Regions from separate parts of the Rhizobium sp. KNZ2-6A genome, predicted to be linked through region 2. Evidence: predicted binding sites of a transcription regulator. Region 2 holds the regulator's gene; each other region holds the start of a gene.
What was found. Region 2 encodes LexA, which represses DNA repair genes until DNA is damaged. Its sites were predicted from a motif close to TGTTCNNNNTGTGTTCNG; they were not measured.
Positions count from the first base shown of each region.

Region 1: the regulator LexA is predicted to act here: its motif matches at 7,130-7,147, upstream of ACPYOP_RS18345 (ribonuclease T2 family protein).
Region 3: the regulator LexA is predicted to act here: its motif matches at 5,673-5,690, upstream of ACPYOP_RS05165 (2'-5' RNA ligase family protein).

Region 1 is NZ_JBNDIC010000025.1:80,608-90,407, forward strand. Features, by position in the region: gene ACPYOP_RS18305 (L,D-transpeptidase) at 1-233, opposite strand, end outside; gene ACPYOP_RS18310 (DUF4432 family protein) at 486-1,325, shown strand; gene ACPYOP_RS18315 (protein tyrosine phosphatase family protein) at 1,398-1,736, shown strand; gene ACPYOP_RS18320 (RidA family protein) at 1,823-2,167, shown strand; gene ACPYOP_RS18325 (thiamine pyrophosphate-binding protein) at 2,208-3,866, opposite strand; gene caiB (succinate--glutarate CoA-transferase) at 3,863-5,065, opposite strand; gene ACPYOP_RS18335 (DMT family transporter) at 5,084-6,043, opposite strand; gene ACPYOP_RS18340 (alpha/beta hydrolase) at 6,063-6,995, opposite strand; gene ACPYOP_RS18345 (ribonuclease T2 family protein) at 7,161-7,907, shown strand; gene ettA (energy-dependent translational throttle protein EttA) at 8,034-9,683, shown strand.
Region 2 is NZ_JBNDIC010000052.1:117-9,916, reverse strand. Features, by position in the region: gene pdhA (pyruvate dehydrogenase (acetyl-transferring) E1 component subunit alpha) at 1-790, opposite strand, end outside; gene ACPYOP_RS27025 (FtsB family cell division protein) at 949-1,260, opposite strand; gene eno (phosphopyruvate hydratase) at 1,482-2,756, opposite strand; gene kdsA (3-deoxy-8-phosphooctulonate synthase) at 2,906-3,745, opposite strand; gene ACPYOP_RS27010 (VOC family protein) at 3,742-4,629, opposite strand; gene lexA (transcriptional repressor LexA) at 5,053-5,775, shown strand; gene ACPYOP_RS27000 (ComEC/Rec2 family competence protein) at 5,756-8,215, opposite strand; gene gltA (citrate synthase) at 8,497-9,786, shown strand.
Region 3 is NZ_JBNDIC010000004.1:226,773-236,572, forward strand. Features, by position in the region: gene ACPYOP_RS05120 (LysR family transcriptional regulator) at 1-108, shown strand, start outside; gene ACPYOP_RS05125 (AraC family transcriptional regulator) at 206-1,027, shown strand; gene ACPYOP_RS05130 (O-methyltransferase) at 1,175-1,867, shown strand; gene ACPYOP_RS05135 (hypothetical protein) at 1,987-2,427, opposite strand; gene ACPYOP_RS05140 (LysR family transcriptional regulator) at 2,657-3,568, opposite strand; gene ACPYOP_RS05145 (hypothetical protein) at 3,707-4,048, shown strand; gene ACPYOP_RS05150 (hypothetical protein) at 4,098-4,601, shown strand; gene ACPYOP_RS05155 (methylated-DNA--[protein]-cysteine S-methyltransferase) at 4,711-5,274, opposite strand; gene ACPYOP_RS05160 (hypothetical protein) at 5,412-5,549, opposite strand; gene ACPYOP_RS05165 (2'-5' RNA ligase family protein) at 5,771-6,382, shown strand; gene ACPYOP_RS05170 (SulP family inorganic anion transporter) at 6,392-8,044, opposite strand; gene ACPYOP_RS05175 (LysR family transcriptional regulator) at 8,149-9,063, opposite strand; gene ACPYOP_RS05180 (quinone oxidoreductase family protein) at 9,123-9,800, shown strand, end outside.

The DNA of each region.
Region 1 (9,800 bases), on a different contig from region 2:
GGCGCGCGAGGATAATAGGTACTTGCCTTCATCTCCGTGGCGACGACATTGCCGTAAGCATCGATCAGAACCCGTCGGCCGCGTCCGTCGCGCGCCATGGAATATCCACCGCCGTAAGGGTATTGATCGAGGATCCTGCCGTCGGGGGTGACGAGAACCGTGTTGCCGTTTCCGCTGCGATAATATTGTGCCTGCGCATCGGTGAGCGCAAGCATGGACACAGTGGCAGTCATTGCCAGAGCAAAACTCAATTTTACGAACCGGTTCACGTCTGTCGAATCCTCGGGGTAGTCGTTCGGCTGACACACACATGGCAATTTTGACGCCAGTATGGAAATTTAAATTATCATGCTGAATAAAATATAAAAAAATCCGTGATCAAGACTTCAAGTTAACATTCGGTAAGCCAAATCACCGTTTATTTCAGCCGCGCTCCATCGCGGGACAACGCTCGCCGGCAGCGCAAGTCATGGAGGATGCTAGGGATGATGGATTTTTCAGCGGCCAAGGGGCCGAAACTGACGCTGGATGAGAGCTCCGTGCTGGATATCGGCGCCTGCATCGTCGATGGCAACAATCTCGCACCTGGACGCGCCATTCCCGACGACGGCGATCCGCGGATCGACCATTCGCTGGAGGGCTTCCTCTTTACCTGCGGGCCGGACCATATCCGTCATCCGCAGCCGATGACGGGAGCTTTTGAGGGCAGGCGCTATCCGCTTCATGGATCCTTTTCCTCTCATCCGGCCAAAATTCTCTGGACCAAGTTCGAAGATGGCAATGCGGAATGCCGCGCCGACATCGACGTCATCACCGCTGAACGCCGTACGGCGAGGCTGGAACGCCATTGGCGGATCGATGGTGCAGCCGGCGAGGTTTCACTCGCCGACCGCATCGTCAATACCAGCGTCGAGGCGATGCCGGTCTTTCTGATGTACCACATGAATCTCGGCGGGAAGTGGTTCGACAGCGGCACGCGCCTCGCCGGGCAGATGCTGGAGAATGGCGGCTTTCCATGGACGTTCGGCGAAGAGGGCGGTGATATCTTCTGCGTGCCGGCGCAGGACAAGGGCGAGGATTGGGCTGAGATCAGCCTCGGCCCCATCGCGGCCATCGGCGGCAAGACTTTGAGGGTGCGCTTCGGTACCGATACGCTGCCGTTCCTGCAGGTCTGGCGCAACCAGCGCGCGCCCGCGCATGTGCTCGGCATCGAGCCGGTGTCGCACCGCTGGGTCTCGCGCGCGGAGCTTGAGGAGGCGGGCGAATTCAATATTCTCCAGCCCGGCGAAGTCCGCAATTTCATGCTCAACTTTGCCTTCGTTTGAGAGTGTCTCGCGGTTGACGCTCGCCCTGTCGCGGCGTAGATCAAGGCCACGGCTTTAGAGAGGACATGAACCATGGATATCCGCCCGATCGACGATGAATACTCGGTGTCCGGCCAGATCACCGTAGAGGATCTCGACCAGATCAAGGCCATGGGTTTCAAGTCCATTGTCTGCCATCGCCCGGACAATGAGAGCCCGGATCAGACGCCGTTTGGCGTTATCGAGGCCCGCGCCAAGGAACTCGGCCTGGAGATCACCCAGGTGCCCGTCGGCCCCATGGGCGTCACGGAAGAGGCTGTGCAGGGCATGGTCGATGCGCTGGACGAGTTCCCGCGCCCGATGCTCGGCTATTGCCGCTCCGGCGCACGCTCGACCGCGATCTATCAGAAGACGCATCACGTTCGCGGCTGAACGGGTCCTTACCCGGCCTTTTGATTGAGGGCGGGCCGCGGGCTGTGCCCTGTTTACCTGTCGAAGAACAACATCAGGAGAAGACCATGAGCATCAAGCGTATCGACGTTGGCGCCCGCATGAGCGGCGCTGTCATCCACGGCAACACCGTCTATCTTGCCGGCCAGGTTGGCGAAGGCGAAAGCGTCACGGATCAGTGCAAGTCGGCGCTGGCTGAAGTCGACCGTCTGCTGGGTGCCGCCGGCACCAACAAGTCGAAGATCCTGCAGACGCTCATCTATCTCTCCGACATCTCCTACTTTGCCGAAATGAACGCTGCCTGGGAAGCCTGGGTCGATCCGGCGCACACGCCGGCCCGTGCGACCAGCGAAGCCAAGCTCGCAGCGCCGAAGTACAAGGTCGAATTCATCGTGACCGCAGCGCTCGACTAAGTCGGCTCAATGTACTTTTGAAAGGCCGGTGGGCTCGTGCTCACCGGCTTTTTGTTTGGGCGATTTCCGTCAGGGTGCGGGAGGGCGTGATTGCTTCTGGATCGAGCATAATCTCGATGATGGCCGGTTTGCCGCTCGCCCTGGCCCGCTCGAAGGCCGGGCCAAACTCTTCCGTCGCCTTCACCGTTTCACCATGGCCGCCATAGGCGCGGGCAAGCGCCGCGAAATCCGGATTGTCGAGGGCCGTGGCGCTGACGCGGCCGGGATATTCGCGCTCCTGGTGCATGCGGATGGTGCCATACATGCCATTGTTGATGACCAAGGCGATCAGAGGCAGGCTGTATTGGACTGCGGTCGCAAACTCCTGGCCATGCATCATGAAGCAGCCGTCACCGGCAAAGCAGATCACCTCGCGCTCGGGAAAGAGCTGTTTTGCCGCCACCGCCGCCGGCAGGCCATAGCCCATCGAGCCAGATGTCGGAGCGGCTTGCGTGTTGAAGCGGCGGAAGCGATGGAAGCGGTGCAGCCAGGTGGCATAATTGCCGGCACCATTGGTGAAGATCGCATCATCAGCCGTGTTGGTTTCGATCCAATCCATGATGCGGCCCATATGAACCGCGCCAGGGCTCTTTTCGGGTGTCGTCGACCAGGAGAGGTAGGCGGTATGCATGCGCTCCGTCCGTTCGGCCCAGCGTGTCTCGATGGGGGTATCGAGATCCGCCACTGCAGTAACAAAATCCGCTGGGCTAGCGCAGATGGCCAAGTCTGGCCGATAGACGCGGCCGAGTTCGGACGGATCGGGATGGATATGGACGAGCTGCTGGCTCGGGTAGGGGATATCGACCAGCGTGTAGCCGGAGGACGGCATTTCGGAAAGACGGCCGCCGAGAAGGATCAGCAGATCCGCTTCCTTGATTTCCTTTGCCAGCACGGGGTTGATGCCGATGCCGACATCGCCGGCATAATTCGGGTGCAGATGGTCGAACAGCATCTGCCGGCGGAAGGAGCAGCCCACCGGCAGCTTGAAACGCTCTGCGAATTGCCTGACGTCGGCAACTGCCTCCTCATTCCAGCGCGTGCCGCCGAGGATGACCATCGGCCGTTCCGCGGCGGCCAGGCGTTGACTGAGGTCGACAAGCTGGCCGCGGCTCGGATGGGCGGCGACCGGTGCATAGGGCAGCGCTTCCGGCGCCTCGACCTCATCGCGCAGCATGTCTTCAGGCAGAGTCAGCACGACGGGACCGGGGCGCCCGGATGTTGCCACGGCGAAGGCGCGGGTGACGAATTCCGGAATGCGGGCGGCATCATCGATCTCGCCGACCCATTTGGCGAATTCCGTGAAGGCCCGGCGGAATTCCACTTCCTGAAAGGCCTCGCGTTCGCGGGCATCGCGCTGGACCTGGCCGATGAACAGGATCATCGGGATCGAATCCTGCCGCGCGATATGAAGCCCGGCGGATGCATTGGTGGCGCCGGGGCCGCGCGTAACCATGCAGACGCCCGGCTCACCCGTCAGCCGTCCCCAGGCATCCGCCATCATCGCAGCACCGCCTTCCTGGCGGCAGACGAGCACCTTGATATCGCTGTCATACAGTGCATCGAGCACGGCGAGAAAACTCTCGCCCGGCACGCAGGAAATGCGCTGCACGCCATTGGCCTTCAAAGCCTCGACGATGAGTTGCCCGCCCGTTCGCCTCATGTGCTTGCCTTTCCCTCCAGTTCCGCCAATTCGGCCAGAACGTCCTCCTGATGCTCGCCGAGACGCGGGCTCGGCCGCGTATAGGTCAACGGCGTTTCCGACAGCACGATCGGCGTGCGCACGCTCGGAATGATAGTGCCGGCGCTGTCCTCGAGATCGATCTTGAGGCCACGCGCCACGATCTGCGGGTCGGCGAACATATCCTCGATCGTGTTGATGGCGCCGGCCGGAACGGCATTGGCTTCGCAGGCCCTGAGCAGTTCCGCCTTGTTCCACTTCAGCGTTTCCGCCGAGACGAAAGCCCGCACCTCGTTGCGATGGGCGACGCGGGCCTTGTTGGTCGCATAGCGCTCGTCGTCGGCGTGGGTCTCCATGCCGAGAATGGCGCAGAGGCGCCGGAATTGCCCGTCATTGCCGACGGCAAGGATGAGATAGCCGTCGGCGGTGGGCACGACTTCATAGGGCGAGATATTCGGATGGGCGTTGCCGAGCCGCACGGGCGGTTTGCCCGAGATCAGATAGTTCATGTTCTGATTGGCAAGCACGGCGGATTGCACATCGAGCAGCGCCATGTCGATCAGCTGCCCTTCGCCCGTCTTCAAGGCATGGATCAGAGCGGCCTCGATCGCGGAGACGGCATAGATACCGGTGAAGATATCGGCGATCGCGACGCCTGCCTTCATCGGCTGCCCGTCCGGTTCGCCTGTTGTCGACATGAAGCCGGACATGCCCTGGACGATATAGTCATAGCCTGCCAGGCCGGCATAGGGGCCTGTCTGGCCGAAGCCGGTGATCGAGCAGTAGACGATGCGTGGATTGATTTTTCTCAGGCTTTCATAATCCAGCCCATATTTGACTAGGCCGCCGAGCTTGAAATTCTCGATCACCACATCGGCGGTCTTCACCAGCCGGCGCACCAATTCCTGTCCTTCCTCGGTCTTGAGGTCGGCGGTGACGGAGCGCTTGCCGCGATTGGCCGAATGGTAATAGGCGGCCGAGAGGTTTTCGCCATCCTTGCCTTCGACGAAGGGAGGTCCCCATTGGCGGGTGTCGTCGCCGCCGTCGGGGTTTTCCACCTTGATGACATCGGCGCCGAGATCGGCCAGCATCTGCCCGGCCCACGGGCCCGCGAGCACGCGGGCAAGCTCGATGACGCGAATACCGGACAGCGGAGGTTTCTTGGTCTTCTTGTCTGTCATATCGATCCGCTCTCCCGCTTAGGGCGTGAATGCTGTTTCAGATGTATCGGATACAGGCTTGGAAGCAAAGCGCCGCTCGCGCCAGAGAATGTACAGGCCGGAGCCGATGATGATGAGGATACCGAGCCATTTGATCGCATCCGGGAAATTGTTGAAGACGAGCCAGCCGAAGATCGTGGCGGAAACGATCTCGAAATATTGCAGCGGCGCGAGCGTCGAGGCCGGTGCGGCACGATAGGCATGCACCGTGAAGATGCCGGAGGCCGCCGCGGTGGCGCCGACACCGAGCAGGTAGAGCATGGCAGTCAGATCCGGCATGACCGGGTCGAGGATTGCGGATCCCGTCGCGCGGCCGATGGCAAGCAGGATCAGGCTGAAGCCGATGCCCCATAGGCCGGTCTGGAACTGCATCGACCAGGCGTCCTCGCTATGGGAGACGACGCGCGTGATCATCACGTAGACGGCGATGCAGAGCGCGGTGACGACGGGCAGCAGGGCGATGAAGCCGACTTCCTGAAAGCTCGGCTGGATGATCAGCATCGCGCCGAAAAAGCCGACGGCGCAGGCGGTGTAGCGCCGCCAGCCGATGGTTTCCTTGAGGAAGATGCTGCTCAAAATGGTCAGCATCATCGGCTCGACGAAAAAGATGGCAATGGCATCGGCAACTTCCATCACCTGCAGGGTTGTTACGAACGACACCATGGACAGCGTCAGCACGGCGGCGCGGACGGCATGGACGCCGCTGCGCCGCCATGTCCACACGCCCCATTGCCCGCGTATCGCCATCGTCGGCAGCGCAAAGAGCGACTGGAGGATAAAGCGGGCGGCGGTGACTTCCGCCGGCGGAATGGTGGTTGCGGCGAGCTTGGAAAAGATGTCGATGATCGGCGCGAGGACGACGGAAAGAAACATCATCATCAAGCCGAAGCTCAGCTCCGATTGCGGCAATCGGATCGAGGAGCCGCCGGAGGTGTTCATTGCAGAATTCCCATGAAAATCAGTTATTTGCCGTCGCCTCTTCACACCAGTCGGCAAAGCGGGAAATGGCTTCGTCGGCACCGATTTCGTTGAGCGTCTCGTGCCGCATGTCGGGATGGATCTCGGTTGTAATATGAGAGAAGCCGGCATTTTTCAAATGGTTTGCCAGCCAGGAGATGGCTTTCGCATTATCGGTTGCCGGATCCTTGCCGCCCCCGACGAGATGGATGGGCATATCGCGCCGAAGCCGGTCGAGATAGGTCTTTTGCGGCGCGCGGAAGGTAAGCTCGAATATGTCGAGCCAGAGCGAGACTGAGGCATCGAAACCGCAGAGGGGATCGGCGATGTATTTGTCCACCTGCTCAGGGATACGCGAAAGCCAGTCGAAGTCGGTACGGCGATTTGCGATCGACCGGCCCCAGGTGCCGAAGGTCAACTTCGGCAAGGGTCCGCTTGGAACATCCGATCCCTTGAACATGCGCTCCGTCTTGAGGATGAGCTGGGCGGCGCGGCCGGCGAGGCCCGCATTGAAATTGGAGTTCCACACGGTGACGGCGTCAAACTTGTCCGGATGCGTCACGACCGTGTTGAGGCTGATCAATCCACCCATGGAATGGCCGAACAGGATGATAGGCAGGCCGGGATGAGCGCTTGCGGCAAGCTCGCGCATGGCGAGCACATCGGCGATGACATGGTCCACTCCACCTTTTCGCGCGAAGCGGCCGATGGGCGCATCGTGGGCAACGGTCTCGCCGTGGCCGCGATGATCGTGGGCGTAAACATGGAAGCCTTGGGCGGCCATCGCATCCGCAAAGGCTTCGTAGCGGCGGGAGTGTTCGGCAAGGCCATGCGATATCAGCAGGATGCCGCGCGCTTCCGCCGTTGCCGGCAGGTGATGATAGGCAATCTTCGCGCCGGTCGGGCTATTCAGGCGCTGCGTCTCCGCGAACATGCATTCGGTCCTCCCTGTTTGGACGAAAGGTTATCATCCGCTCGATTGCAATGGATAGGTGTCGAAGCGCACAGAAATAAATCTTTCCGAGCGCTACGATTCAGGATTGCGTCCGCCCGATCAAACTGCTTATTTGTTCCTATAATGTTCTAATTGGAGGCAGGAATGAGGCAGTTGCTTCGGGTATTTGCAGTTGTATTTCTTTCGGTCGGAACGGCCGCCAGCGCCATGGCGCAGGAGCATAGTCGTGGGCGGACGCGTTTTATCCTGGCGGCAAGCTGGGAGCCGGCATTTTGCGCGACGAACCAGAAAAAGGCCGAATGCCGGAACCAATCGTCGAACAATCATGATGCCACGAACTTCTCGCTGCATGGCCTGTGGCCTATGCGGCAGGAATATTGCGATGTTTCTGAGGATTTGAAGCAGGCGGATCGCGGCCGCGACTGGAAGGATCTGCCGGCGGTGGAGCTGTCGCAGGATGTCAAGGCGAAGCTGGACAAGGTGATGCCGGGCACGCAATCCGGCCTCGAGCGGCATGAGTGGATCAAGCATGGCACCTGCACGAAGCTCAGCGCCGAAAAATATTTTTCCATCGCCGCCGGCCTGATCGCCGAGCTCAATGCGTCGTCCGTGCGCGATCTCTTCGCGGAGAATATCGGCAAGGAACTCGACGCCGAAAGCATCAAGGCCGCCTTCGATCAGAGCTTCGGCGAGGGTGCCAATGCGCGCATAAAGATGAGCTGCCGCCGCGTCGGCGATGTCAGGATGATTTCGGAGCTGACCATCGGCCTCTCGGAGGATGCGATCGAGCCCCAGCAGGGTAACGAGCCGCGGCTCGCCAAACTGATCCAAAGTGCCGGCAGCACTGCCTTCGGCTGCGACCGTGGCGTGGTGGATGCCGCCGGTTTCTAAGCTTTTCCGGTCTTTGTGACGCGGATAAATGCCCTCGGACAAGGTTTCGCCGTTGCCCGAGGGCGGGGTTTCGCCTACATAGCGGCACAATTCGCAATGTTATCCGCCCGTGGAGTAACCCAAGCTATGGCACGTCAGTTCATTTATCATATGGCCGGTCTGAATAAGGCCTATGGCGCCAAGAAGATCCTCGAGAATATTCATCTCTCCTTCTATCCGGACGCCAAGATCGGTATTCTCGGACCGAACGGTGCGGGTAAGTCGACGGTGCTGCGCATCATGGCCGGTCTCGACAAGGAATATACCGGCGAGGCCTGGCTGGCCGAAGGCGCGACCATCGGCTACCTGGCGCAGGAGCCTCAGCTCGATCCCAACAAGACGGTTTTCGAAAACGTCATGGAAGGCGTTGCCAAGAAAACCGAAATCCTCAATCGCTACAACGAATTGATGATGAACTATTCCGACGAGACGGCGGACGAGGGCGCCAAACTCCAGGACATCATCGACAGCCAGAATCTCTGGGATCTGGAAAGCCAGGTCGAGATGGCGATGGAAGCATTGTGCTGCCCGCCGCGCGATGCCGAAGTTACCAGCCTTTCCGGTGGTGAGCGCCGCCGTATCGCGCTGTGCCGCCTGCTTCTCTCGCAGCCAGACCTGCTGCTGCTCGACGAACCGACCAACCATCTCGACGCTGAGACTATTGCCTGGCTGGAAAAGCATCTGCGTGATTATCCGGGTGCCGTGATGATGATCACCCACGACCGCTACTTCCTCGACAATGTTACTGGCTGGATCCTCGAACTCGACCGCGGCCGCGGCATTCCCTACGAAGGCAATTATTCTGCCTATCTGCGGGCCAAGGCCAAGCGCATGCAGCAGGAAGCCCGCGAAGAAGCTGGCCGTCAGAAGGCAATCAGCCGCGAACAGGAATGGATCGCCTCCAGCCCGAAGGCCCGTCAGGCCAAGTCCAAGGCGCGTATTAACGCTTATGAACAGCTGGTCGATGCTGCCGAAAATCAGCGTCCTGGTGATGCGCAGATCATCATTCCGGTCAGCGAGCGTCTCGGCCAGGTGGTGATTGAGATGGAGGGCATCACCAAGGGTTTCGAAGGCCGCACGCTGGTCAACGATCTGTCGATCAAGCTGCCGCCCGGCGGTATCGTCGGCATCATCGGCCCGAACGGCGCCGGCAAGACGACCCTGTTCAAGATGATCACCGGGCAGGAAAAGCCGGATTCCGGCTCGGTCCGCATCGGCGAGACGGTGCATCTCAGCTATGTCGACCAGAGCCGCGACGCGCTTGATGGCAACAAGACGGTATGGGAGGAAATCTCCGGCGGCGCCGAAGTCATCAAGCTCGGCAAGTTCGACATGAATTCGCGCGCCTACTGCGGCGCCTTTAACTTCAAGGGCGGCGACCAGCAGCAGAAGGTCGGTAATCTCTCTGGCGGTCAGCGCAACCGCGTTCACCTGGCCAAGATGTTGAAGGCTGGCGGCAACGTGCTTCTGCTCGACGAACCAACCAACGACCTCGATACGGAAACGCTGGGGGCTCTGGAAAGCGCGCTCGAAAACTTCGCCGGCTGCGCCATCATCATTAGCCATGATCGCATGTTCCTCGACCGCCTGGCCACGCATATCCTCGCCTTTGAAGGCGAAGGCCATGTCGAATGGTTCGAAGGCAATTTCGAAGATTACGAGCAGGACAAGATCCGTCGCCTCGGCCCCGATGCCCTCAATCCGGGCAGCCAGGCGCACAAGCGACTGACGCGCTAAGTTCTCGGTTTCGCTCTTCGAAAACCCCGGTTTCGCCGGGGTTTTTGTTTATCCGGCGATCGCTTCCAATATTCCATTCTCGACGGAAACTAGAGCGGGATGAATTTAAGCCCGTTC
Region 2 (9,800 bases):
TCAGCATTTCCAGGATGATCGGGCCCTTGCCGGAGCGGCAATGCGCAACGGCTTCGTCAGCCGCGGCCTTGACGGCGCGTACGTCCATGCCATCAACCTGGAGGCCAGGAATGCCGAAGGATGCACCGCGCTTGGAGAAGTCTGCCTGCGCCGTGGCGCGAGCGGTCGACGTGCCCATGGCGTAACGGTTGTTTTCGATCACGAAAATCACCGGCAGCTTCCAGAGCTGCGCCATGTTGAAGCTTTCGTAGACCTGGCCCTGGTTGGCGGCGCCATCGCCGAAATAAGCGACGCTGACATTGTCATTGCCGCGATACCAGTTGGCAAAGCCGAGGCCGGTGCCGAGCGACACCTGGGCGCCGACGATGCCGTGGCCGCCGTAGAAATTCTTTTCCTTGGAGAACATGTGCATGGAGCCGCCCTTCCCTCGGGAATAGCCGCCCTGGCGTCCGGTGAGTTCAGCCATGACGCCGCGCGCGCTCATACCGGTTGCCAGCATATGGCCGTGGTCGCGATAGCCGGTAATGACCTGGTCGCCATCCTTCAGCGCCAGCTGCATGCCGACGACGACAGCTTCCTGGCCGATATAAAGGTGACAGAAGCCGCCGATGAAGCCCATGCCGTAAAGCTGGCCGGCCTTTTCTTCGAAGCGGCGGATCAGGAGCATCTCACGATAAGCCTTGAGCTCCGCATCGCGATCGAAATCTGCGATCGGGCCGCCATTGGTTTCCTTGGCAGGCCTTGATGCTGTCTTACGGCTGGAAACGGTCGCGTTTTTTCGCGGCGCCATTCAACCCTCCCTGTGTGAGTAGCCTCGTTTTTGTGGTGAGGCGTAACATAGGCAAGATTGTCCGCCACAGCAATGCTATAATTGCATGGCTCATATTCTTCGCAAGTTATTGATATAACTTGCGAAAACTTGATTAACCGAAATTCGGTTAATTGTGGCTATTTGTTGAAAATGACGATCTCGTTCGCCTTGGAATAGGTCAACTGATAGCGCGCATATTGATCGAGCATATCCTTGTCCAGGGAGCCATCACTCAGGAGCGTGACCTCCTTTTCAAGGTGCTCGCGCTTGGTGACCAGATCCGCCAATTCCTTGGCGCGGTCGACGCGGCGCTGCTCGAATACTTCGGTCGCCTTAAGACCGTAATCGCCATGGATGCAATGATAACCGAAATAGCTCACGAAGGCGATGGTGATGGCGGGAAGAATGAAGCGCCCGAACTTTCTCTTCTTATGATACTTTGTCCACATACTCGCTCGAACGCTCTGGCTTTAGGCAATCCCGCTCCGAAGCCAATACCGCTTCGGACAAGATCACATCAAATCAAACACCTAGAGCTAATTTAACCGGCAGAGATTAACCGTCCGTTGACTCTAACTGCGCGGGCCAACAAAAAACCGCGCCCGAAGGCGCGGTTCGATTTCAGCGAATAATCTGGTCGCAGATCCAAGCGGATCCCGCGGATCAGATATCAGCCACGAAGGATGGAGCGGCCGGCATACTTTGCCTGCGGGCCGAGCGCTTCTTCGATGCGGATGAGCTGGTTGTACTTGGCCAGACGGTCGGAACGCGACAGCGAGCCGGTCTTGATCTGGCCGCAGTTGGTGGCAACCGCCAGATCGGCAATGGTGGAATCTTCCGTTTCGCCCGAGCGGTGCGACATGACGGCCGTGTAGTTGGCCTTGTGCGCGGTCTCGACGGCATCGAGGGTCTCGGTCAGCGAGCCGATCTGGTTGACCTTGACGAGGATCGAGTTGGCAACGCCCATGCGGATACCGTCGCGCAGGCGAGCGGAGTTGGTGACGAACAGGTCGTCGCCGACGAGCTGGGTCTTCTTGCCGATCAGGTCGGTCAGCGTCTTCCAGCCTTCCCAGTCGTCTTCAGCCATGCCGTCTTCGATCGAAACGATCGGGTACTTGGCGGCCAGTTCGGCCAGATATTCGGCCATCGCGCCGGATTCCAGCGTGCGGCCCTCGCCTTCGAGCACGTACTTGCCGTCCTTGAAGAATTCAGTCGAGGCGCAATCGAGGCCGAGAGCTATTTCCTCGCCCGGCTTGTAGCCGGCCTTTTCGATGGACTTCATGATGAAGTCGAGAGCTGCCGGGGCGCTGGAGAGGCCCGGTGCAAAGCCGCCTTCGTCACCGACATTGGTGTTGTGGCCCTGCGATGCCAGTTCCTTCTTGAGGACGTGGAAGATCTCCGAGCCCATGCGCACGGCATCGCGGATGGATTCAGCGCCGACCGGCAGGATCATGAATTCCTGGAAGTCGATCGGGTTATCGGCGTGGGCGCCGCCGTTGATGATGTTCATCATCGGGACCGGCAGGAGGCGGGCATGGGCGCCGCCGACATAGCGGTAGAGCGGCAGGTTGGCGCTCTGGGCGGCGGCCTTGGCAACAGCGAGCGAGACGCCGAGGATGGCGTTGGCGCCCAGGCGCGACTTGTTCGGCGTGCCGTCCAGTTCGATCATGATGTTGTCGAGCTGGATCTGGTTTTCGGCATCCATGCCACCGATGGCATCGAAGATTTCCGAATTGACGGCTTCGACGGCCTTCTCAACACCCTTGCCATGATAGCGCTTGCCGCCATCGCGAAGCTCGACGGCCTCATGCGCGCCGGTCGACGCGCCCGACGGAACCGCCGCGCGGCCCATGCTGCCGTCTTCGAGGTAGACATCGACTTCGACGGTCGGATTGCCACGACTGTCGAGAATCTCGCGGGCGATAATGTCGGTGATTGCGGTCATGATAGCTTCCTGCTCGCTGGTTTATAAATCGATTTAAATCGTCTTAATCGAAGGCACGGAAATTTCAATGCCGATCCGCGCCCCGATTTGGCACTCCTGCAGGCCGCGTAAAGCAAATTCATGTCAGCCTGTTGAATGCCTGATATTTCTTAGGCCTTGGCCACGGCGTCAAAGGCCAGCAGCTTCTCCAAAAGCCGCGGCATATCCTTCAGATAGACCATGTTCGGGCCATCCGAGGGCGCATTGTCCGGGTCCTCATGCGTCTCGACAAAAACACCCGCGACGCCGACAGCGACTGCGGCGCGCGCCAGCGTCTCGACGAATCGACGGTCGCCGCCGGTAGAACCGCCCTGCCCGCCGGGCTGCTGTACGGAATGGGTCGCATCGAAGATGACAGGCGCGCCCATGGCCGCCATGATCGGTAGCGAGCGCATATCCGAAACCAGCGTGTTATAGCCGAAGGAGGCACCGCGCTCGCACAGAAGAATATTCGGATTGCCGCTCTCATTGAGCTTGGCAAGCACGTTCTTCATATCCCACGGCGCGAGGAACTGACCCTTCTTGACGTTGACGACACGGCCGGTCTTGGCGGCTGCAACCAGGAGATCGGTCTGGCGCGACAGGAAAGCCGGGATCTGCAGGATATCGACCGTCTTGGCGACGACAGCGCACTGCTCTTCCGTGTGAATGTCAGTCAAAACCGGAAAGCCATATTCCTTCTTGAGGTCGGCAAAGACTTCCATGGATTTTTCCAAGCCGATGCCGCGCTTGCCTGACAGAGAGGTCCGGTTCGCCTTGTCATAGGAGGATTTGTAGACAAGGCCGATGCCGAGCTTACCACAGAGCTCCTTCAGAACTCCGGCGACCATGAAAGCATGGTCGCGGCTCTCCATCTGGCAGGGGCCGGCAATCAGCGACAGCTTGGCGGTATTGGAAAAGAGGACCTTGGAGGCACCCTCGCCGACGGTGACTTCGGAATTCGTGCTCATGCTATCTCCTCGAAGGCGAATAATGCGCCCTGTCCGGGCGCCAGCCTTGCCAGTATACGATTGTTCTTACGCGTGTAGGTGACGCCGTTAGCAGTGAAATGCGACGATGTCACGGAAAGATCGCGCGTTTTGAAAAGGATTGCGCGTGCTCTCAGCCCGGGATCGCTGGTGTGAACAGGCAAATCGTAGAATGCTTCCATTCCTTCCGGCGTCAAAACTTCCACATCGACATTGGCTGCCTTGATCGTCAGGCCGAAGGAGTGTTCCGAGACCCGCGGGCCGCCAACGATCTCTTCGAAGAAGGTGCGATACGCCGCTGGTTTCAGCGCGGAAAGCGCCACCCGCGCGATGCCGGTCACGCCGTTTTCGTGACGCTCGAGCGCGCTGCGATCGGCCGGCAGCGGATTGATGCGCTGGCAGCAGAAGGCCAGGAAATCCGGCGCGCGCAGATCGGCCGCAAATGCGAGACGAAAACCGGCCGTGGTTTCCGTTCCATCCGGCATCTTCATCGGCCGGGAGAAATCCAGCATGCGCCCAGCCGAGATCGCGGCCGCATTGAAACGCTCGTCATCGCTAACGGCATCCTCCGTGCCGAAAACCAGGGCCGAAAATCCATCCTCGGCGACGCGGAAGCGATAGGCCTGGTCGCGCGCAACGAAGACATTGCCGTCGGCAATGCTCGTCTCGCATTGTTCCTGCGATGCTACGCCCAAAGGTTCGAGATAGGTCTTGTCGGCAAGGAAGACGCAGGCATTTTCCGTGCCGAAAGGATGGCGGGCATCCGGAGCCACCGTGAAGCCCAGCTTGCCCAGGCGCTCGCGCGCCAGAGCGATGTTGACGGTCGGCAGCACGAGATGATCAAGCGGATGCGGCGACAAAGTCATGGTCCTCCCTTGTTTGCCTGCGAGAGCAGATTTGCGCCCATACAATGCTCAATTCAAGACGAAAGCCAAGCTGTGAAGGCGCAAGAGAATGTGAGTCGGATGCACCCTGACAACGGGAACGCGCTGATTCTCAACTGTAGCCGGCTTAGGTGACAACCGTCGTCTTTATCCGCACTTGAAGTGAACAGGATAGAGGTGAAGCGTCCATAAAGCGAACAAAGCGGCATTTCTCATATTTATCGCTGAATTAGCGCGGATATAATTCCCGAGGAATTTCAAGCGATCCATTCGATGACGGCAATTATTTGATCGGCCCGGCGAAGCTTTACTGAAATTTAAGCACTTGCGGAACACATATGGAACATATAGTGTCCGTTCTGGATTTGTTTCACGACGATTTTCTTGATTTGGGGTTCCAAGACGATGTTGACTCGCAAGCAGCAGGAACTGCTTCTCTTCATTCACGAGCGGATGAAAGAGTCCGGTGTCCCGCCATCTTTCGACGAAATGAAGGACGCACTGGATCTGGCATCAAAATCCGGCATTCACCGTCTGATCACGGCGCTCGAGGAACGAGGCTTCATTCGCCGCTTGCCGAACAGGGCGCGAGCGCTCGAAGTCATCAAGCTGCCGGAGGCCTATAATTCGAGCCTGCAGCCGCGTCGTGGCTTTTCGCCGAGCGTTATCGAGGGCAGTCTCGGCAAATCTCAGCCGGTCGCGCCGCCCGCCCCGGCGAAAGTTGCCAACGACGACCAGAACAGTTCGGTATCGGTACCGGTCATGGGGCGCATCGCCGCCGGCGTTCCGATTTCCGCCATTCAGAACAATACGCATGACATTACCGTTCCCGCCGATATGCTCGGCTCCGGCGAGCATTATGCACTGGAGGTCAGGGGCGATTCGATGATCGACGCCGGAATTTTCGATGGCGACACGGTCATCATCCGCAATTCGACGACGGCCAATCCCGGCGATATCGTCGTTGCGCTCGTCGACGACGAAGAGGCGACGCTGAAGCGCTTCCGCCGCAAGGGCGCCTCCATCGCGCTGGAAGCCGCCAACCCAGCCTATGAAACCCGTATCTTCGGGCCGGATCGCGTCAAGGTCCAAGGGAAGCTCGTCGGCCTTATTCGGCGTTATCACTGACCGGTGATTTCAGCGTGATTGGCGTGGCGAACTTGTCTGCGCGCCAATCGTAAGTTCGATGCCGCGTCCATGGTCGCTGCGGGTTTTTGAATGCCGTCGAAACGGTTGGCGTATCTGCGCCGAGGGTCATTTCGAGAGAGCCAGTTCGCCGCAATGTTGCGCCGGTTATGAGCATTGCGCCGGAGCGGCAATGATCGAGCCGCAGCCGGATCGATGTGACGACGATTTGCGCGGTATCGCAAGCCGGCGGCAGATAGGCAGCATTTTCGATGGTGACCAACATGGCGCCATTATCGAGCATCGCCACGCACCACGCGCCCTTCTGACAGGCGAAACTTCCTTGCATCGTCCGATCCAGCGCCTCTTCCATTGCCTTGCGGACCGCTTTCTGTTCTTCGCTGCTTAATCGCCTACGGCGATCGGTCGTCTTGTTGATCTGCGGAAGCCGGCTGTCACTGGGGAGAATAATGGGAGGCTGGTGTTCGGTTGCGACCAGCGCCTTCTGCCATTGTTCGAAAATGAAGGCCTGCGGCCTTTCGCGATTTGTGGCGAGTATATCGTCCTGCCGCAGCGCAACCAGAACACCGTCCTCGGAAATCATCAGATCCGGCTTCGGCACGGCGGAGCCGAATGCAGCCACGCCAGTGGATGAAAGCAGCAACAGCAGGCCCAGATGGCGAAGCCGGCTCCGCAACATGGTCATGATCAGGAAGCCGGCAATGAAGGTCGGCATCAACCAGCCGGGTTGGCGGCCGAAGGTGATGTCGCCTCCCCAACCAGCCACGGTTTTGGCGATCAGGATGACGAGCTCCAGTCCCTCGCCGGTGACTTTCCAGAGTGGCCCGTCCAGGCCGAAGGGCATGAGCAGCATTGCCGCCATGCCGAACGGCATGACAATGAAAGAGACCACCGGCATGGCCGCGAGGTTGGCGGCAAGCCCATATGTCGCCAGCCGGTGAAAATGCTCGATCGAGAAGATGGCCGTCGATGCGCCACCGATGAACGAGGTCGACAGCACGCCACCGAAGAAGCGCGAGACGAAGAGCAGCGGGCTCAACAGACGGACACGCGAGAGGATGTTTTCGCGAGGCCGTCGTCGTTTCCATAGCGAATAGCCCGAGACCAGCGCCAGCGTCGCGGCATAGGACATCTGAAAGCTTGGGCCCAGCACCTGCGACGGCGACAGAATGAGGATGACGATGGCAGATAGCGCGACATTGCGAAGGCTGAGCGACGGCCGATCGAAAAGCACGGCCACCAGCATGATCGCCATCATGATGAAAGCGCGCTCAGCGGATACGCCAAAACCCGAAATGAGGTAGTAGGCCGTCACCGTCAAAAGCGCGCCGAAGGCGGCGAATTTCTTGGTCGGCCATGCCTGCGCAACTCCCGGAAACAAGCTGAACAGATAGCGCAGGCCGACATAGAAGATGCCGGCCGACAGCGCCATGTTCAGGCCTGAAATTGCAATGATGTGAGTGAGACCGGCAATTCGCAGCGACTCGGTCGTATCCTTGGAGATCGCACGTCTCTCATCGGTGACGAGCGCCGCGGCAAAGGCGCCCGTATCTCCCGGCAAGGTTTCCCTGATCCTGTCGCCAATGCCGTTGCGCAGGCCGGCAAGCCAGATATCAGCCTTGTCCAACAGCGAATTTGCACTATCACCGGATGGAGATAGCAAGTCTGGGCTGCCATAAGCGAAACCATTCGCACCGATGCCATTGAAATAGGAGCTGAAGGCGAAATCGTTGAGGCCAGGTAGAGCCGGCCCGGACGGCGGCGTCAAACGCGCCCTGCCCTGGATGCGGTCGCCGAGGTCGAACGGTTTTACCTGCTTGCGTATGAAGATCGTGACCCGTTCCGGCGAACGGCGAATCGTAGGCTTTTCCGTCGCCTCGACCCGGACGACATAGCGCCAGCCTCCATTGTCATAGGATTCACGTCGCTCGACGCTGCCCGTGACGGTCGTGGTCACCGCCGAGTCGAGCATGACAGTGGAAGCCCGCCAGCTTTCCCATTGAGCCAGCGTCATGCCGAGGCAAATGAGCATGCCGGCGAAAAGCAGGTGGCGAAACAGCCTTCCCGCTTCCCGCCGGAACGCGAAGCTGGCGGCAAAGACAAACAGGCCCGCCAGCACGGCTTGCGGCGGTGGATCGCTGCCAGCTTCGAACCAGAGGATCGCACCGAGACCCATATAGATCGGCGCGAAAAGGATGGCGCGGCCATGTGCAGCCTCCTCTTCGACCAGCCGGGCAATGCTGCCTCGAATGCGGCCTGCGGCTAAGAGGAGACGCGATGTCAGCGGCGCGTAATCCTGCGTCCGCTCTCCTTGCGGCACTTTGGCGCGAAGCATAATCGTCGCGACAGCAGGGCGAAGCTGCAAAGGCGCAGCGACATCCCGGCCATCTTCACGCTGCTCCGTTGCCTCCAAATTAGGCACTCGCCGCCGCCCCCACGCAAAACTACAGCTTTGGCGCGATTTTTGCCGTCACCGTGCAGTGATTTCAATCGAAATCGGCATAGGAGAGACGAAATAGAGCCGGTTTCCCAGCGCAGCCTCGTCAATGGCGCCACCGCAGTGCCCAAAAGTTGATACCGCAATGCACAATTCGGCGGTGGGATAACTTGGCATTAGGCTCTGGATCATATAGCTAGTCGGTAGTCGCTTAACCTTTTGGCGCTTTTTATGGCGCCAATCCCGCCAAATCTTGGAGGATCAGCATGACGGAACAAAGCGCGAAACTAACTTGGGGTGAAAAGACGGTGGACTTGCCGGTGAAGACCGGAACCATCGGCCCAAGTGTCATTGATATTGGTGCCCTTTATAAGAACACCTCCACTTTCACTTACGATCCTGGCTTCACCTCGACCGCATCGTGCGAGTCCAGCATCACCTATATCGATGGCGACGAAGGCGTTCTGCTGCATCGCGGCTATCCAATCGATCAGCTGGCCGAACACGGCGACTTCCTCGAAGTATGCTACCTCCTTCTCTACGGCGAACTGCCGACGGCCGCGCAGAAGAAGGACTTCGATTATCGTGTGACCCACCACACGATGGTGCACGAGCAGATGTCGCGCTTCTTCACCGGCTTCCGCCGCGACGCCCATCCGATGGCCGTCATGTGCGGCTGCGTCGGCGCGCTCTCCGCCTTCTATCACGACTCGACCGACATCACCGATCCGCATCAGCGCATGGTCGCAAGCCTGCGCATGATCGCCAAGATGCCGACGCTCGCCGCCATGGCCTACAAATACCACATCGGCCAGCCCTTCGTTTATCCGAAGAACGATCTCGACTATGCGTCCAACTTCCTGCGCATGTGCTTTGCCGTTCCGTGCGAAGACTATGTCGTCAATCCGGTGCTTGCCCGCGCCATGGACCGTATCTTCATCCTGCATGCCGACCATGAGCAGAATGCGTCGACCTCGACGGTTCGTCTGGCAGGCTCTTCCGGCGCCAATCCGTTCGCCTGTATTGCAGCAGGCATCGCCTGCCTCTGGGGTCCGGCGCACGGCGGCGCCAACGAAGCAGCACTGAACATGCTCAGCGAAATCGGCTCCGTCGATCGCATTCCGGAGTACATTGCCCGCGCCAAGGACAAGAACGATCCGTTCCGCCTGATGGGCTTCGGTCACCGCGTCTACAAGAACTACGATCCGCGCGCCAAGATCATGCAGAAGACCGCGCACGAAGTTCTTGGCGAGCTCGGCATCAAGGACGATCCGCTGCTCGATATCGCGATCGAACTCGAACGCATCGCTCTGACGGATGAATATTTCATCGAGAAGAAGCTCTACCCGAACGTCGACTTCTACTCGGGCATCACGCTGAAGGCTCTCGGCTTCCCCACGACCATGTTCACCGTTCTGTTCGCTCTCGCCCGCACGGTCGGCTGGATCGCTCAGTGGAACGAAATGATCGAGGATCCGCATCAGCGCATCGGCCGTCCGCGCCAGCTCTATACCGGCGCTCCGCTGCGCGAATATGTGCCTGTTTCCAAGCGCTAAGCATCAATATTGAA
Region 3 (9,800 bases), on a different contig from region 2:
GGGGAGGCACGCAAGACGAAGCGCGTGCGGCTCTTCACGGAGTTCGTATCCCGCAGGCTCGCCGCGTACGCGCCGCTTCTCACTGGGCTGTCCATATCGCGCGACTGACGCCCAGCGTGCCCGGATCTGCCCTCATTGAAAATCGCAATCGCAGACTGATACTGTCCAATCCAGCCAACTTCCCTCGAATCGATGGTTATTCGACATGCCGTTCTATCGTGCCAAGGAAAACGACCTCGACTTCGCCGATGGTGTCGATTTCGCTCCCGATGATGTTCCACGCGCGGTCGTTGCCGTCGGCGGCTACATGGTCACGAAGAGCATGGAGCTGGCCATGCACAAGCATCGGAAAGCCGAGCTTATTCTGACCTTGCGGGGTGTCGTCAGATGCGAGGCCGATCAAGGCGTCTGGATCGTTCCGCCTCGTTGTGCGGTGTGGATCCCCGACAACGTCTCGCACAGCGTGACCATGACCGGAAATGTCGAGGTCTATGTCCTGTACGTCGAAGCAGGTGCGGTGCCGGCGCTGCCCCGGCATTGCTGCACGCTGTCGATCTCGCCATTGCTGGAGCGTTTACTGCTGCATGTTACCGAGATGCCGGTCCTGTATGATGTCGACGGCGCTGACGGCCGCATCGCCACGGTACTGCTCGACCAACTGTCACTGGCGCCTGTCGAGAAGCTGAATTTCCCGATGCCGGTAGATGCGAAGCTGCGGAAGATCGCCGCCGCGATGATGACCAATCCCTTCGACCGCGCGACGATCGACGAGTGGGCTCAGCGCATGGCCGTCGCCCCGCGGACCTTGACCCGCGCCCTGAAACGCGAAACCGGCATGAGCTTCGGCAGATGGCGCCAGCAGCTGCACATTCTCATTGCCCTGCAGTGGCTCGACCAGGGCGTGTCGGTCCAGACCGTGGCGATTGATCTCGGCTACGAAGGCGCCAGTGCCTTCATCACCATGTTCCGCAAGACCTTGGGCAAGCCGCCCGCCCGGTATCTTGCGGACCGGCGTATCGCCTCCTGATCCCGATCTTCGCACATCCCCCAGAGTCTGACCGGAAATCGCAATATATTGTCTTGTTTGCGGAATGCAGTCAGGCGGTGATTTCGTATGCTGGCTCCGACGCATAGCGCCCGATGCGTCGGAGCCGCGTTCAAAGGAGCTGGAAATATGGATTCACTTAGCAATGGTCCGATCGCGGACGTTCTCCAACGTCTTCATCGGGAAGCGGACGCAGCGGATGCGCCGCTGATGCAGATCTTCGAGAGCAACGCAACCACTGTCGAACAGGCGAGGGTTGAGGTTTCCGAGGCCGAGACCAGGGATCTGGCGGGACTTTATCACGGCTACGCCGATAATTTCCTTAGCGTCTCCCCGGAGTTCGGGCGCTTTCTCTACATGTCCGCACGGAGCTGCAAAGCGAAGCGCATCGTGGAATTTGGTTCTTCGATGGGAATTTCCGCGATCTATATGGCGGCGGCGCTGCGTGACATGGGCGGCGGTGCCCTGATCGGCACCGAGCTTGAACCCAGCAAGGCCGAGCGGGCAAAGGCGAACCTCATGGCCGCCGGCCTAGCCGACCTCGTAGAGTTTCGGATCGGCGATGCGCGGGAAACGCTGAAGCCCAGCGTCGGCGGCGACATCGACATGGTGTTGCTCGATGGCGCCTTCACCCTCTATCTTCCGATCTTGAAGCTGCTGGAACCTCATCTGAAACCTGGCGCGATAATAATCGGCGAAAATGCGTTCGTGGAGGCGGGTGGCTACATCGACTATGTCCGCAATCCTCAGAACGGTTATCTCTCACTGCCGCTGTCGTTCGATCCAGGACGCGGTAACGAGCTGACCGTCAGGACGAGTTAGTCCGCGCAGACCCCGCGCCAGAACCTCCGGCATTGCATCAGCACGGCACTCGCTTGACGGCCCTCCCGGACGTGCCCGATCGCCAATTCAGCAAATCGGGCCTATCCAGAGAATGACGCTTATTTCACCCTGATGCTCATGCCGCTGATATCGGCGTTGACCTGCAGGCCGACCTGCCGGCCTGTGAGTTCGAGCTCAGCGCCCTTGTCATTGGTCATGACGATTATCTGGGCGCCCTTGCCGACCGCGCCGCCGCCGCCCGCCGCACCGTAGACGCCGCTGACATCCTGGGCGCGGCGAATGTGGCGCACGGTACCGCTGAAATAGGTCTTGGAGGCACCGAAGGCGAGGCCGCCCGAAATGCCGCCGATCGTGACGGGATAGCGCCGGCCGTGGAAGGTCAGCGTGCCCTCCCCTCCGGAGCCACCGACGAAGAAAGCCGCCTTGTAGACGGCAAAACGGATCGTGCCGCTATCGGCATGCGCGGCGCTGGCAAAGCCAATGCCTGCGGCGGCGATGGCGGCAACCGCGACTGAACGAAATCCAGACGAAATTTTCATGATGAGATGTCCCTAAAAAACGCCGCTTACCCAGCCGGCCGGGAACGACGTCAGCGTCGTAGCAAAGTTAGAGATAAACGATCTCGCACGACCTTTAGTTCCAAAGCAAGGTAATAACAAAGCGTTAGAACCTATTCAAATAGCCGAGCGGAATGAGGGCAACGGCGCTACCTTCTATTCAGGAAGACACCGAAATTGCATGGTATTTTCCTTTCTCGGTGCACGCAGCCTAAGGCTTGCGGCGCTTGACGTGGTCGACGAAGGCACGCAATTTCGGCATCATTTGATGGCGGCTGGGGTAATATAGAAACATGCCCGGCGCCATGGGCGCAAATGGCTCCAGAACACGCACGAGCTTGCCTGCTTTAATTAGGTTGGCGGCGATCGGTTCGGGCACTTGCGCGAGCCCCATATCTTCCGCCGCCGCACCCAGAATGGTGGGGAAATCGTGGGTGATCAGCGGACCCGAGACGATCGCCTCGATCGACTTGTTGCTGTCAACAAAGGACCAAGGCGCGATCGACGCATTCGAGCGGCGCATGCGCAAGCAGGCATGCTGACGCAGATCGCCGATACGCTCGGGCCTTCCGTGCCGACGCAGATATTCGGGGCCGCCGACGACCACGAGAGGGAAAGGCGGGGTCAGCCGAACCGCAACCATGTCCGCGGCGATGAACTGCCCGAATCGGACACCGGCATCAAACCCTTCGGCGGCGATATCGACCAGGTCCGCGCTTGCGGCGATCTCCACCTCGATTTCGGGATAGGCCTGGCAAAAGGATGCGATCAGCGGCTCCAGCAGGATCGGCACCACCGCCTGCGGCACCGTGAGGCGCAGCAGTCCGGCGGGCCGCTGCCCAAGCTCGCGCGCGCCATGGCTTGCGGCGACAAGCTCCTCGAAAGCGGGCTTTGCGCGTGCGTGAAATCGCTCGCCGGCCTCGCTCAAGCTGACACTGCGCGTCGTGCGGATGAAAAGTGCCGCGCCGATACGCGCCTCGAGCGCCCGCACCGCCTGGCTGATTGCCGATGGCGTTACCCCGAGCTCCGCTGCCGCTTTACGAAAACTGCGGTGCTGGGCGACACTCAGGAAGGCTTCGACGCCGTCGAGCGCACCCTGCCTGACTGTGAAGTTCTGCTTCATAACTCGTCGACATTATCGAGAATAGTCGCTCGTGAAAAGCGGACTTATGTTTGAGCTGTCAATCAGGACGTCGCCGAAACGAGACCGTGAAAACGATCTGTCGCGTCTTCCTGACCCACTCTTACAGGAGCCGCCTCCATGACACATCCAACCCCTGCGCAGGCACAAGCCATCTTACCCGCAACCACCGGGGTGATGATCATCCTTACCGTGAAAGAGGGCGTCACACGCGAACAAGTCATGACCGTCATGCCCGCTGAAATCCAGCAGACGATACTGCTCTATCTCAGCGGAAAGATTCGCGAATGGTATTCCCGGGGCGACGGTCGCGGAGCCATCTTCCTGCTGGATTCCAGGGATGTCGCCGAGGCGCAGGCAATCATGGAGGGTCTGCCCTTAGCCAGGCAAAATCTTATGGACCACGAATACATCGCAATCGGCCCGCTTTGGCCGCTCCGCTTGCTCATGGCCAATCCCTGAGCACCCGCAGATATCGAAACATATCCAACAAATACAAGGGAATCCGCGCATGCCACCGGACGTCAATCTTCCATTCGTTCTCAGCGTCGCCGGCGCCTTCCTGACAAGTTCGGTAGTGGCTTACGTCTATGTCTGGCCTGCGGTTCGTGCCATGCCGCGCTATGAGGCCCTGAGACTTCTCGCGGCTTTTCATGCGTTCAGGTTCTTCGGCATGAACTTTCTGGTATCCGGGTTCGTATCGCCGGAGTTGAGCTCAGATTTCGCCCATCAGGTCGCATGGGGTGATTTCATCGCGGCTGCTCTCGCGCTTGTCTCGATGGCGACCCTTTCCTGGCGATGGCCGATCGCCGTTCCGATTGTCTGGATATTCAATATCTGGGGAACCCTGGATCTTCTGAACGCCTATTACATGGGCGGAACTAAGATCGGAAATCCCGGCCTCTTCGGTGCCGGCATTTATGTGCCTGCGCTTTACGTGCCATTGCTGCTCGTCAACCATGGTCTTGTCTTCGCCATTCTGTGGCGGAAGAGAGCATTGGAACAGGAGGCATGATGCCCGGGAGGATCGCGATCCCAAGCGGATCCGCTTGAACGACATGGATACGTTATTGTTCTCCCGCAATTTCGGACGGAAAACGCTAAGCACTTTTCCTGGATTTGCTCTAAAACCCAAGCGACTGCTGCACCGGCTTCGGTGGCGCGAGCTGAACGCCTTCCAGCTCCAGCATGCGCGCCTTGGCATTCGAGCCGCCGGGTGCCGAAAAGCCGCCGATCTTGCCGCCGGCCGCAAGAACACGATGGCAGGGAATGATCAGCGCCACCGGGTTCTTGGCCATGGCCTGGCCGACATCGCGCGCGGCCTCCGGCCCCACGCCAAGCTGCTTGGCGAGCGTCCCATAGGTGGTGGTATGACCCCAACCGACCTGTCGGGCGGCGTCATAGATCCTCCTGAAAAACGCATCCTGTTCGCCGAGATCGAGCGTGACGCCCGAAAAGTCGATTTCCTCGCCCGCGAAATAGCGCTTCACCTTGGAGACCACTTCAGCAACCTCCGGCGTCGGCGTGCCGGGCTGCGCGTTCGACAGGCGACGCAGCAACAAGCGTTCCGTTGCTGCCGCGTCCTTCGTAGGCAATTGAAAGCGGATCACGCCGGCATCGCTCCACGCGATGCCGCAAAAGCCGCCGGCGGTTTCGAAGATCAGGTAATTCTGCCTTGTCTGATTCATGACGAAAGCTCCTGTGTTTCCACTTGTCATGAAAATCGTCCTCGCGAGCGTCGAATTCAACCCGATTCTTGCAAAGATCGGCAATTGCCACCGTTTTAGCGACAGCGGAGCACCGTGAGACAATCGCAGGCGGAGTATCAATATCCGCCGCCGGTCGGAGGGGCGTTCAGTGTCATGCCGCCGCCGGAGTTGCGCTCACCTGAGGTCGAGCAAGAAGCAATACCAAGGCCGATGAGAGCGAGGAAAATGGCCGCGAAGACTGGTCTGGTGAACATGGCTGTCATTCCTTGTGGTGAGAATGGGCACGAAAGCCCGAACCTGGAATGAACGGATCAAGCCGCCCTTTTATTCGATCGTTTTTTGAGAGCTTACGGGTCGAAAAGTTCTATCGGCACAAATGTTCATGTTTTGTTCTTGCGCTCATGGCCGCGGAGTACTATGGTTTCGATATCGAAAAACAGGAGGAGACAAAGCCCGGACGGCTTTGAACAAAGCCATGCAGCGCGCGGACCAAATGTCATTGGATCTCGGCAAATCGCCAATAAGGCGCAAAGGCAAAAGCCTGCCAAAGCGCGGACAAGCTCTTTATTTTGCGGCGCTGCCGGACCCGGAAATCGCTAAATTGGCCGCTGAAATGACCGTGGGCCACAGTCGGCGAAACGGACTCACGCGCACGCCAAGAAAGCCTGATCTCTATCATGTCACCATCTATCCTATCGATATTGTCTCCCGCTCCCAAGAGGAAGCCACCTTCGCTGCGTTGGGGGCCGGATCAACCATCTGCCTGAAATCGTTTCCCTTGGTATTCGATCGGGCGGGAACGTTCGGCAATGGCAACAAACGTCAATATGTCCTCTGGTGCAGGGAAGAAAATGAAGGGCTAACAACACTCCGTCGGGAATTGGATGCTGGCATGCAAAGTATGGGCTTTGAAAGTGGCATACCAAGGTCATTCCAACCCCATATGACGCTGTTCTATTGCGACCGCATTCTTCCCGAAATGAGGTTGGAGGAGCCGGTCACGTGGCCGGTTAAAAACTTCACGCTGGTGAACAGCTTTCAAGGCGACGGCGAACACGGCCATGTCTGGCACTGGACGCTGTTCTAGATTCCGCGTTTACTGTTTTAGAACAGGTTCAGCAGCTCCCGAAGACGCCACCACCGCCGCCACGGCGTCATCGACGCTGAAGCTGCAGCGGTTCTCGACGTCCACGACACCGGCGGCCGTCATGAGATCGCGGACGCGGTCATGTACGCGGGCGAACTGGACGCGCAGACCCCGGCGCTGCATGGCGCTGTCGAACTCCATCAGGGCGTCCATCGCCGTGCTGTCGATATCGGAGCTCTCCTCCAGGCTGAGGATGACAGCCCGCAATCCGGTTTCACCGCGGCTGCCCAATAATATCTCGCTGAAGATCGTCTCGGCATTGCCGAAAAACAGGGTTTCGCCGGGGCGCCAGATGGCAATGCCCGGTATCTCCGAGGCATCGTCATGCCTGCCGACATCGATGAAATCATGGCTGTCGTTCAGCCGGCCGAGACGCGCGACATGCGGCGAGGCCAGCCGATGCATCATGGCGGCGAGCGAGAGTGCGATTGCCAGCAGCATGCCGTTGAGGACGCCGAAAGCCAGCACGCCGACAGCGGCGCCCATCGCCACGTAGAAATCGCGATGCAGGCGTCGCAGACGCAGGATCGGGCTCGGATCGAGCGCATGGGTCAGGGCCGCGATCACGACGGCGGCCAGCACCGGCTCGGGCAGAAGTGCTACGAGCGGCCCGGCACAGGCGATCAGGATCGCAAGGCCGATCGCGGCAAAGACGGTGGTCGCCCGCGTCTTCGCTCCCGCCGCCTCGCTGGCGAAGCCGGCTGAAAAACCCGCGCCGACCGGCATGCCCTGGACGAGGGCGCTGGCAATATTGGCGGCACCCAGCGCGCCAAGCTCGCGATTGACCTCCAGCGTCTCGCCGTAGCGCAGCGCCAAGGCCCGCATCGTTCCCCAGGATTCGGCAAAAAGGATGAGAACCAGAGGTACCGTGAACTGCGCCAGGCGCGAATAGCCAGCCCAGCCGGCATCCGGCAGCGACGGCCATTGCGGCAGGATCTCGATTGCACCGACCAGCTTGACACCGTGACCTTCGAGGCCGAACAGGTAGGAGGCGAAGATGCCTGCGGCAAGCACGAGGAAGGCGCCGGGAACGCCCGGCAGCCGCTTCAGCAGCAGCAATGCCGCCAGGGCGACGATGCCGATGGCAACGCTGATCGGATTCCATTGCAGGACCGCGCCGAACAGTGCCGCGGCATAGGTGAGGATATTCGAACCCTGCACGGGCACGCCGACCAGGATCGGCAGCTGATGCAGAATGATGGTGATTGCCAATCCCAGCGCGAAGCCGCGCAGCACGGGCCGTGAAATAAAGCCGGTGATGCCACCGAGGCGCAATGCGCCGGCAATGACGAACAGAATGCCGGCGAGCGCCACGGCAACCGTGGCAAGGCCAGCCTTGACGGTGGCGTCGCCCGGAACCACCGCCAATGTTGCGGCGAGAATGGCGGCCGACGAGGATGTGGGGGAGACGATGGCAAAGCGGCTACGGCCGAATATGGCATAGACCAGGCATCCGGCAATGCCGGCAAGAATGGCCCGATGCGGCGGCAAGCCGGCGATGCCCGCGTAAGCGACCGCTTCAGGCAGCATCAGGCCTGCAACCGATATGCCCGCGACGAGATCCGCCCTGTCCATCACGAACCAACTGCCCAGCTTCGTCATCGATCACCGACCGTAGGTATGGCCCATCCGTCTATGGCCTGCCTATCTATGGATAGAGATTCGCCTCCGGGCCGCAACAGGAAAATACAAGCCGGAACCCGGCTTTACGCGGCCGCCTCCGCCTCGCCGCACAAAGGGCAGCTTCGAGCGATGATGTCGCTGACGAAATCCATCACCGCGCGGATGGCCGGCGAGCGGCGCAGATCCGGATAGGTGACGAGCCAGAGGTCCCGCGTGGGTGACGGAACCGCCACCGGCAGGCGCGTCAGCCCCGCTTCGCTATCACCCAGAAAGGTTGGGAGCGCCACGACGCCGAGCCCGGCGCGGGCTGCCTCCAGCTGGCCGAAAACATCGGTGGCGCGAAACACGATCGGGCGGCCATCCAGCAGGCTGCGGAGCCAGGTCTGCTGCGTCAGATGCTCCATTGCGGCATCGTAGCCGATGAAGACCCACTCGGCCTCGGGCCTTTGCGCCACGGTCGGAATGGCATAGAGGCCGAAACGAATGACGCCGATACGCCGAACCAGGAGATCGCTCTCCTCCGGCCGCGTCATGCGCACGGCGATATCGGCCTCCCCGTAGTTGAGCGCAGCGCGGCGGGTGACGCCGGCAATCGTCAAGGTGATGTCCGGATGCTCGTCACGGAAGAGAGCCGCTTTCGGAGCGAGAAGATGGGCGGCGATCGACGGCGGCGCGCTGATCTTTACCGCAGCGGAAAGTCCGGCGACGGCGCTCTTCGAATAGCGCCTGATCGCTTCGACATTCTCCTCCATTCCCGTCACCAGTTCGGCAATGGCGCGGCCGTCGGCCGTCAGCGGCGAGGTGCGCGGCCGCCGGTCGATCAGGCGCAGGTCGAGCGAACGCTCCAGCGCGGCAATGCGGCGGCCAACCGTTGCGTGATCCACGCCAAGCTCCCGCGCCGCCGCGGAAAGCGAGCCGGTTCGTGCCAGGGCGGCGAAGTGAAGAAGATCCTGCCAATCGATCATCGGTGCATTATTGCACAGAAGCGGTGAGTTCATACCGAATTTATTCAAGTCGCTGTTTATGGTCAAAGATCTCCTGAAAGGAGACTTCCCACATGCCCCTAGCGATTACCATTACCGGCCCGGGCGGACCCGAGGCCATGAAAGCCGTTGATCTCCCCGCCACCGAGCCGGGTCCCGGCCAGGTCCGGATCCGCCAAAGCATTTCCGGCGTCAACTTCGTCGACATCTATGTCCGCTCAGGGCTCTATCCGCTGCCACCAGGCCAGAGCGTGCTCGGCTTCGAGGGCGCCGGCGTCGTCGAGGCCCTTGGCCCTGGCGTCAACGAGCTGAGCGTGGGCGACCACGTCGCCTATATCGGTCATCCGCTCGGCAGCTATGCCGAGGTGCGCACGCTATCGGCCACCCGGCTGGTGAAATTGCCCGATGGCGTCAGCGAGCGTGTCGCCGGCAGCACCATGCTGCGCGGACTGACGGCACATATGGTGCTGCAAAAGGTCTATCCCGTGAAAGCGGGCGAATGGGTGCTGGTTCATGCGGGAGCGGGCGGTCTCGGCCAGCTCGTCACACGCCTTGCCAAGCGGCTTGGCGCGAACGTCATCGCAACGGTCGGTTCCGAAGCCAAGGCAGAATTCGCCCACGAGGCCGGAGCCGATGTGGTTCTCCTGCACACATCCGAGGATTGGGTCGTGGAAACGCGCCGCATTGCCGATCGCCGTGGCGTGCATCTCGCCGTCGATGGCATCGGCGGCACCATGCTGTCGCAGACATTT